Regions from separate parts of the Pantoea sp. X-Soil-ISGK-355 genome, predicted to be linked through region 2. Evidence: predicted binding sites of a transcription regulator. Region 2 holds the regulator's gene; the other holds the start of a gene.
The links. The regulator PurR, encoded in region 2, represses purine synthesis genes. The targets are predictions, from matches to a motif close to CANGCAAACGTTTGCNTG.

Region 1 (4,801 bases), 1.2 Mb from region 2:
TTCCGGACGTAACAGCGAGATCACACGGAAGATCAGCGCCAGGCCGACACCCACGATCGTCGCCAGTGCCATGCCTTTTAGCTCTGCTGCGCCGATATGCACCTTCGCTCCGCTGACGCCGATGATCAGGATCACCGAGGTCAGGATCAGGTTCTGCGCTTTGTTGTAATCGACTTTGGATTCGATCAACACGCGGATACCGGATGCGCCAATCACGCCATAGAGCAGCAGCGACACGCCGCCCATGACCGGAACCGGAATCGCCTGGATCATCGCCGCCAGTTTGCCGACGCAGGAGAGCAGAATCGCCAGAATCGCCGCGCCGCCAATCACCCAGGTGCTATAGACGCGGGTAATCGCCATCACCCCGATGTTTTCACCGTAGGTGGTATTTGGCGTCGAACCAAAGAAGCCTGAAATAACGGTGGATAAGCCGTTGGCGAACATCGAACGATGCAGGCCAGGGTCGCGAATCAAATCTTTCTTCACGATGTTGGCGGTGACAACCAGATGACCGATATGCTCGGCAATCACGACCAGCGCCGCGGGCAGAATCGTCAGCATCGCCACCCACTCAAAGCGCGGTGTATAGAAGGTTGGCAGGGCAAACCAGGGGGCTTTGATCACGCCACTCCAGTCAACGATGCCCATAAAGGCAGAGAGCAGATACCCCGCCACGACGCCGACCAGAATCGGGATGATTGCCAGGAAACCGCGGAACAGCACTGAACCGAATACCGTTACCGCCAGCGTGACCAGCGAAATCAGCACGGTTTTGCTGTCGGGCGCACTGCCTTCAGCGGGCAGCAGGCCAGCCATATTGGCGGCGACACCCGCCAGCTCCAGACCAATGACGGCCACAATCGCGCCCATGGCCGCCGGGGGGAACATCACGTCGAGCCAGCCGGTACCCGCGCGTTTCACAATCAGCGCCACGAGACAGAACAGCACGCCGCACAGGATAAATCCGCCCAGCGCGACCTCATAACCCAGTGGCAACAGCAGCAGCACCGGCGAGATAAAGGCAAAACTGGAACCAAGATAGGCGGGAATTTTGCCTTTACAGATAAAGAGATAAATCAGTGTGCCGACGCCGTTAAACAACAGCACCGTCGCCGGGTTAATGTGGAACAGAATCGGCACCAGTACCGTGGCACCAAACATGGCAAACAGGTGTTGCAGGCTGAGTGGAATGGTTTGCAGTAACGGCGGCCGTTCACTGACGCCAATGGCGCGACGAGTCATCATTTATCCCCTTATGTTTTTTATCCCCGGGGTTTCGCGCCTCTGGCACAGCAGCAGTGATGCCGATGCGCCTTGCGGCAGACCGAATTCATTCGGGGAGTTTTTTTGCCAAAAAAAAGCCGACTCTCTGGTCGGCTGTGCGATTTATTTGGTTCCGAAAATCTTGTCCCCGGCATCGCCGAGCCCGGGAATGATGTAACCCTTTTCGTTCAGTCCCTGATCCACTGACGCGGTGTAAAGCTCGACGTCAGGATGCGCTTTCTCCAGGGCGGCAATCCCCTCTGGTGCGGCAACCAGAACCAGCACTTTGATGCTGGTGCAGCCCGCTTTCTTCAGCAGGTCGATGGTGGCGATCATAGAGCCACCGGTCGCCAGCATCGGGTCGACCACCAGCGCCAGGCGCTCTTCAATGTTAGAGACCAGCTTCTGGAAATAAGGAACCGGCTCCAGCGTCTCTTCATCACGGTAAACACCCACCACGCTGATACGGGCGCTGGGAACGTGTTCAAGCACCCCTTCCATCATGCCCAGGCCGGCACGCAGGATCGGAACCACCGTGATTTTTTTGCCTTTAATCTGATCGATCTCTACCGGGCCGTTCCAGCCCTCAATGGTGACGCGCTCTGTTTCCAGATCGGCGGTCGCTTCGTAGGTCAGCAGGCTGCCCACTTCAGAGGCCAGCTCGCGAAAACGCTTTGTACTGATATCATGCTCACGCATCAGGCCCAGTTTATGTTTGACCAGCGGGTGTCTGACTTCCACGATCTTCATTGGTGTTCTCCCGGAATGAGTTGAGCTAAAAAAAAATCGCGGGATTATACCGCCTTTTGCGCGCTGCGCCACCTGCTCTTGCGCAAAGCCACGGGTTTTACCGGGACAAATAGAGGATTAATGAAAATCGCCTGATGCGCAATGCCGGACTCGCAAACGTTTGCCTGCACTGATAGAATTGCCGCGCTTTATTTTAAACCACCAACCGCAACTCGCGTGGGGACCTCGCAGTGACCGACAAAACCTCTCTCAGTTACAAAGACGCCGGTGTTGATATTGATGCTGGTAACGCTCTGGTTGACCGTATTAAAGGCGTAGTGAAAAAGACGCGTCGCCCGGAAGTGATGGGTGGACTGGGCGGTTTTGGTGCGCTTTGCGCGCTGCCGCAAAAATACCGTGAACCCGTGCTGGTCTCCGGCACCGATGGCGTTGGCACCAAGCTGCGTCTGGCGATGGATCTTAAACGTCACGATGCCATTGGCGTTGACCTGGTCGCGATGTGCGTCAACGACCTGGTGGTTCAGGGCGCCGAGCCGCTCTTCTTTCTCGACTACTACGCCACTGGCAAACTGGATGTGGATACCGCCTCTGCGGTGATCACCGGCATCGCCGAAGGGTGTCTGCAGTCGGGTTGTGCGCTGGTTGGCGGTGAAACCGCTGAGATGCCAGGCATGTATCACGGCGAAGATTACGACGTGGCCGGTTTCTGTGTCGGCGTGGTGGAAAAGTCAGAAATTATCGATGGCAGTAAGGTGCAGGATGGCGACGTGCTGATCGCCCTCGGCTCCAGCGGCCCGCACTCTAACGGCTATTCGCTGGTGCGTAAGATTCTGGAAGTCAGCAATATCGATCCGCTGGCTGAACAGCTGGAAGGTAAACCGCTGGCCGATCATCTGCTGGAACCGACCCGCATCTACGTGAAAAATATCCTGAGCCTGATTGAGCAGGTCGATGTGCACGCTATCGCGCACCTGACCGGCGGTGGCTTCTGGGAGAATATTCCGCGCGTGCTGCCCGACAACACCCAGGCCGTGATCGACGAGAAGAGCTGGCAGTGGCCGGCGGTCTTCAGCTGGTTACAGCAGGCGGGCAACGTCAGCCGCTTCGAGATGTACCGCACCTTTAACTGCGGCGTGGGCATGATCATCGCACTGAGCCCGACAGATGCGGACAACGCGATTGCGCTGATGCAGGCCGCGGGCGAGAAAGCCTGGAAGCTCGGCGTGATTAAAGCGTCTGATGCAGAAGAGCGTGTGGTCATCAACGGATGAAGAAGCTGGTTGTACTGATTTCCGGTAACGGAAGTAACCTTCAGTCCATCCTTGACGCCTGTGAGAGCGGGCGGATTCACGGCAGTGTCGCTGCCGTGTTCAGCAACCGTGCCGCCGCTTATGGCCTGACGCGGGCACAGGAGGCGGGGATCCCCGCCCACGCGCTTGCCGCCAGCGACTTCGCTGACCGCGAAGCTTTTGATCGTCAGCTCATCGCTGAAATCGAAGCCTACCGTCCGGATCTGATTGTGCTGGCGGGTTATATGCGCATTCTCAGCAGCGCATTTGTGGCGCATTTTCACGATCGACTGCTGAATATCCACCCTTCCCTGCTGCCGAAATATCCGGGTCTGCATACGCACCGTCAGGCACTGGAAAACGGCGACAGCGAACATGGCACCTCCGTGCATTTCGTCACTGACGAGCTGGATGGCGGTCCGGTGATCCTGCAGGCAAAAGTCCCGGTTTTTCCCGGCGACAGCGAAGCGGAGATTACGGAGCGGGTGCAGCATCAGGAGCATGCCATCTATCCGATGGTAATCGGCTGGTTTGTTGAGGGTCGTCTGGCGATGCGTGACGGCAAGGCCTGGCTGGATGGCGAACCGCTGCCGCCGCAGGGTTATGCTAACGGTTGATGCACTGGAAGCCAGGGCTTCTTATGAAGTACTGGCAGAGTAAAGGCTCAGGAAGCCTATGCCCTCCGTAAAGACGCAAAAAATGCCATCCATGGCAGCTCAGCACGGGCGATTACGCACCTCATACCTGAGGTGCGCCCGAAGCCGGCCCAACGTTTTGCGTTGTTCAAAAACGCACCCGGCGTTTTTGTCCATGGCCCGCGATGCTTTACTACGGGCATTGGCTCCCATCGCTTTAAGCCTATGAGCCGTCTGACACAAAAACCTGCTCTGCTCCCGTTGCTGGCTCAGCCGTAACGCCCCGTAATGTAATCTTCGGTCCGTCGCTGCTTCGGCGCGGTGAAAATCCGGTCGGTCTCATCAAACTCCACTAACGCGCCCTGATGCATAAACGCGGTGTAATCTGACACGCGCGACGCCTGCTGCATGTTGTGCGTTACCAGCACCAGCGTGAAATGCTGCTTGAGCGTGGTCATCAACTCTTCAATCACCAGTGTAGAAATCGGATCCAGCGCGGAAGTCGGCTCATCCAGCAGCAGCACTTCCGGCTCAATCGCGATGGCGCGGGCAATCACCAGCCGCTGCTGCTGTCCGGTGGAGAGCGTCAGCGCATTCTGTGACAGCTGGTCTTTCACCTCACTCCACAGCGCGGCTGCGCGCAGCGCACGCTCACAGGCTTCGTTCAGTATCCGCCGATCGCGCACACCCTGTAAACGCAGCCCGTAGACCACATTTTCATAAATCGATTTTGGAAAAGGATTAGGCCGCTGAAACACCATGCCGACCCGACGGCGCAGCGCGGAGAGATCCTGTTCGGGGCGCAGGATCGCCTGCGATCCCAGTAACACCTCACCCTCTACCCGGCAGTGGTCAATCACG
Region 2 (4,801 bases):
TAACGGCCTGGGCAACTAAACCTGCCTCTCAGCCTGCCTGATCAGGTGGGCTGAATCCCCTTCTCTGCGCTTCATCTGCTGCACCCGGCCCTGTTTTTTGCCATAATACGCGCTGCCCTTTTTCTGCAACGAGATCCTGATGTCTGAATCGAATTCCCCTAATGCACTCAATCAACGTTTCCGTGGCTTCTATCCGGTGGTGATCGACGTTGAAACCGCGGGTTTCAATGCGCAAACCGATGCGTTACTGGAGATTGCCGCTATCACGCTGAAAATGGATGAAGAGGGATGGATTCAGATTGATCAGACGCTGCATTTCAACGTCGAACCCTTTGTCGGCTCGCTTTTGCATCCGGAAGCGCTGGCCTTTACCGGTATCGATCCGAGTAATCCGCTGCGCGGCGCAGTCAGTGAATATGAAGCACTGCATGCCATTTTCAAAATGGTCCGCAAGGGCATTAAAGACAGCGGCTGCAATCGCGCCATTATGGTGGCGCACAATGCCACGTTTGATCTGAATTTCATGTCGGCGGCAGCAGAACGTGCCAGCCTGAAGCGCAACCCGTTTCACCCGTTTGCCACCTTTGATACTGCGGCCCTGAGCGGACTGGTGCTGGGTCAGACGGTGCTGGCGAAAGCCTGTATTGCGGCGGGAATGGAGTTTGACAGTACGCAGGCGCATTCTGCGCTCTATGACACTCAGCAGACAGCGACACTGTTCTGCGAGCTGGTAAACCGCTGGAAACGGTTAGGCGGCTGGCCACTGCCCTTCGCCGAGGGCGACGCAGACGCCTGCGCCTCCGCATAAGGGATGCCACAATGAAAAAGGCCGACATGATGTCGGCCTTTTTTTATTCTGCTTCTTTAAACTTTTCTGCAGTCTCTTTGATCAGTGTCTGCAGCTCACCACGTTGTAACATCTCAACGATGATATCGCATCCACCAACCAGCTCACCATCGACCCACAGCTGCGGAAAGGTCGGCCAGTTAGCGAATTTCGGCATCTCGGCACGAATGTCCGGGTTCTGCAGAATATCCACGTAAGCAAAACGCTCACCGCAGGCTGACAGCGCCTGCACCGCCTGTGCAGAGAAACCGCAGCTTGGCAGTTTCGGGGAACCTTTCATGTACAGCAGGATCGGGTTTTCTGCGATCTGGCGCTGAATTTTTTCTACAGTACTCATAATTGCCTTCCTTAATTCGTTACTTCGTGTTTGTTTATTGTAGCGACTTCGCAGCGTGACTGAAAACGAGATTTTACCGCTGTCCGATTAAATCGCCATCATTGTTAAGTTCCGCCTCGGGACGCCTGAATGCCTGATTATTAACAGCTGGTAACAGTTTAATAATTCGTAATAATTTCGTTGAGATAAGATGCTGAAAATGTTCATTTTCAGCGCGATTGCATGGGTTGCAAAGATTAATATTAAAAGGCATTACAGTTTTTAAAAGAACTGGACTAGAATGGCCTGGGCACTGATCCTGGATCAGATTAATCTCAACTTTGTCGCGGTGCGTAGTGGCCCTGACAACTTAACTAATCAACGGACTATGCGTTTAATCATTACGCTTTTCATGCTGGCCTTTGCGCAACTGTTTTTCAACGTCGCTGCTGCTTCCCCGCACACGCCGGTGAACGTCAGTACGCATAAAGCAGAAAAAAAGAGTGCGCGCGATGATGAGCGCCGCAAGCGTCGCCAGGTAAAAACGGTGACCAAAAAAACTCGCCTCAGCCCTGTTCAAAAACTCAAAACGAAAAAACAGAAAAAAGTCGAACTCACTGCTAAACAGACGCCTGCTAAGAAGACCTCGCTTAAAACCGCCCGTATCAGCAAAAGCAAAGAAAAAAATAAAGAAAAAAAACGCTATGGTCATCAGCGCCTGCTGAAAACCGCTGAGGTCACCACCAGCGAACCTGGCACGATTAAAATGAGCAAATCACACCGTCAGCGCTACCAGAAAGCGCGAGAAACCGCGATGACGAAGCTGATGGGACAGCTGGGTAAACCGTATCAGTGGGGCGGCACCTCACCACATACTGGTTTCGATTGCAGCGGTCTGGTCTGGTATGCCTATAAAGATCTGGTGAAGTTTAAGATCCCGCGTACCGCTAACGAGATGTATCACCTGCGTGACGCAGCACCGATTAAGCGTGAATCGCTGGAGAAAGGCGATCTGGTCTTCTTCCGCATTAACGGTCGCGGTACGGCGGACCACGTCGGCGTTTACCTGGGCGATGGCAAGTTTATTCAGTCGCCACGTACCGGCAAAGATATTCAGATCAGTGCATTAGGCGAAGATTACTGGCAGCGCCACTATATTGGTGCCCGTCGGGTGATGACGCCGAAAACCATTCGCTGAGCAGCACTACAGTCCGAAAAAAGCCGGGATTATCCCGGCTTTTTTTATTAGTGCAGAATGGCGGTAAAACTGAAAGCCACAATCATCAGCAGACAGCCGACAGTGGTCATTAACGCCAGTTTAAGATCGGTACTCATTGTTTGCTCCTTAGTCACACACTTTGTAGGGATATGGCATTTTCCCACAGGGTCCGGTAAAAATCTCGTTTTATCCGTTCAGCCTTGTTAGAATCTCGCCTTTGTTGCGCAACGCGTGCAACCCTGATTCCGTTTGCGCATCTTTTGAGGCGTTTTTTCTCCGCCAGAAGCCTGTTTACCGGCCAGAAAAGCCGCATTTTTGCGGAAAAAACCCTGAGCAGACGCAAACGTTTAACATTACGCTTATCATAGAGTTAGGTAAGCACTGGAGTCCGATTTTCATGGCAACAATTAAAGATGTGGCGAAACGCGCTGGCGTCTCAACGACCACCGTTTCGCACGTCATCAATAAAACCCGCTTTGTCGCTGAAGAGACGCGCGAGGCGGTCTGGCAGGCAATTAAAGAATTGCACTACTCGCCGAGCGCTGTAGCACGCAGTCTGAAAGTAAACCACACCAAGACGCTGGGTCTGCTTGCCACCTCCAGCGAAGCGCCCTATTTCGCTGAAATTATTGAGGCGGTTGAAAATCACTGTTTTGATAAAGGCTATACGCTGATTCTGGGTAATGCGCATAACGACCTGCAAAAACAGCGCGCCTACCTCAGCATGATGGCGCAGAAGCGTGTCGATGGCCTGCTGGTGATGTGCTCTGAGTATCCGGACGATCTGCTGCAGATGCTGGAAGAGAACCGCAATATCCCGATGGTGGTGATGGACTGGGGCGAATCGCGCGCCGACTTTACCGATACGGTTCTCGATAATGCCTTCCAGGGCGGCTATCTGGCGGGACGCTATCTGATTGAACGCGGACACCGCGATATCGGTGCCATTCCGGGTCAGATGGAGCGCAATACCGGCGGCGGACGCCATGCCGGTTTCCTGAAGGCACTGGAAGAAGCGGGAATTCAGCCGCGCGCGGAATGGATTGTGCAGGGTGACTTTGAGCCAGAGTCGGGTTATCAGGCGATGCAGCAGATCCTGTCGCAAAAGCAGCGCCCGACCGCCGTCTTCTGCGGCGGCGACATCATGGCGATGGGGGCCATTTGCGCCGCCGACGAGATGGGTCTGCGCGTGCCGCAGGATATTTCGGTAATCGGTTATGACAATGTGCGCAACGCACGCTATTTCGCCCCTGCCCTGACCACGGTGCATCAGCCTAAAGCCCAGTTGGGTGAGAAGGCGCTGGATATGCTGCTCGACCGCATCACCAGTAAGCGCGAAGTGTCACAAACGATTGAAGTCCATCCGACGCTGATTGAGCGCCGTTCAGTGACCGATGGTCCGTTCCGCGACTATCGCCGCTAATCCTCGCTTAACCACTCCTGATTAAGCGTTTGCGCATCACCCAGATAGCTGAGCAACCAGCCTGTCGCCGGTGATGCGCGATCCTCGGCCCAGCTAACGCAGCAGGGGCTGTCCGGAAATGCTACCGGAAGCGTTAGCTCCACCAGCTCGCCACTGTCGAGCAGTGGCCTGGCCAGATGCCCCGGCACCATCGCCACGCACAAGCCCGCCTGCACGCATTCCAGTCCGGTTTGCCACTCCGGCACCACCAGCCTGCGCTGGTTATCCAGCGTCCATGTCATACGACGCGGCAGTGCGCGTGATGTATCTTCCAGCACCAGGGACGGCCAGCTACGCAGCGTGTCGTCATCTATCTGGCTCGCCTGCGTCAGCGGATGATCGGGCGCGACCACGCAGCGCCAGTTGAGCGTACCCATATCGCGAAACGCAAACCGTCCGCCCACCGGAATTGCCTGGGTGGCCCCAATCGCAACTTCTACCCGGCCATCGGCCAGCGCATCCCAGACACCATTAAAAACTTCATAGCTGATGATCAGCTCCATATCGGGGAAGTGGCGATAGAAATCTTTGACCAGCTGCCGGGTGCGCTGAGGTTTGGCGATACGGTCAACGGCAATGCTGAGCTGCCCGCGCCAGCCATTGGCCAGCTGCTGACACTGCCGCCGTGTAGCAAGCATTTTTTTGATGACGCTGCGCCCTTCCCGGACAAAATGTTCGCCTGCTGGCGTCAGCACCACTTCACGATGCTGGCGTTCGAACAGCGGCACCGCCAGCCAGTTTTCCAGCTGACGCACTGTATAGCTGATGGCAGAAGGTACCCGATGCAGCTCCTGCGCGGCTGCGCTGAAGCTGCCCCCTCGGGCAACCGCGTCAACGACCTCTAATGCATATTCTGACCACATAATCTGCCTTCAAAAATTTTAACAGCAACCGGCAAATATTACCGTTTCACAGCGGCAAACGCACCTTTTACACTCTGCCGCGTTTATCCTGCAA

Region 1: purM (phosphoribosylformylglycinamidine cyclo-ligase) is a predicted target of PurR. The motif match lies at 2,166-2,183, and genes of this name have one in related genera.

The regions. Positions count from the first base shown of each region.
Region 1 covers NZ_AP035971.1:3,024,765-3,029,565, forward strand. Annotated here, with positions in the region: gene uraA (uracil permease) at 1-1,245, opposite strand, end outside; gene upp (uracil phosphoribosyltransferase) at 1,390-2,016, opposite strand; gene purM (phosphoribosylformylglycinamidine cyclo-ligase) at 2,247-3,287, shown strand; gene purN (phosphoribosylglycinamide formyltransferase) at 3,284-3,922, shown strand; gene pstB (phosphate ABC transporter ATP-binding protein PstB) at 4,210-4,801, opposite strand, start outside.
Region 2 covers NZ_AP035971.1:1,832,257-1,837,057, reverse strand. Annotated here, with positions in the region: gene gloA (lactoylglutathione lyase) at 1-19, shown strand, start outside; gene rnt (ribonuclease T) at 140-808, shown strand; gene AC6I8J_RS08455 (Grx4 family monothiol glutaredoxin) at 852-1,187, opposite strand; gene AC6I8J_RS08450 (C40 family peptidase) at 1,552-2,361, shown strand; gene cydH (cytochrome bd-I oxidase subunit CydH) at 2,409-2,498, opposite strand; gene purR (HTH-type transcriptional repressor PurR) at 2,780-3,805, shown strand; gene punR (DNA-binding transcriptional activator PunR) at 3,802-4,707, opposite strand.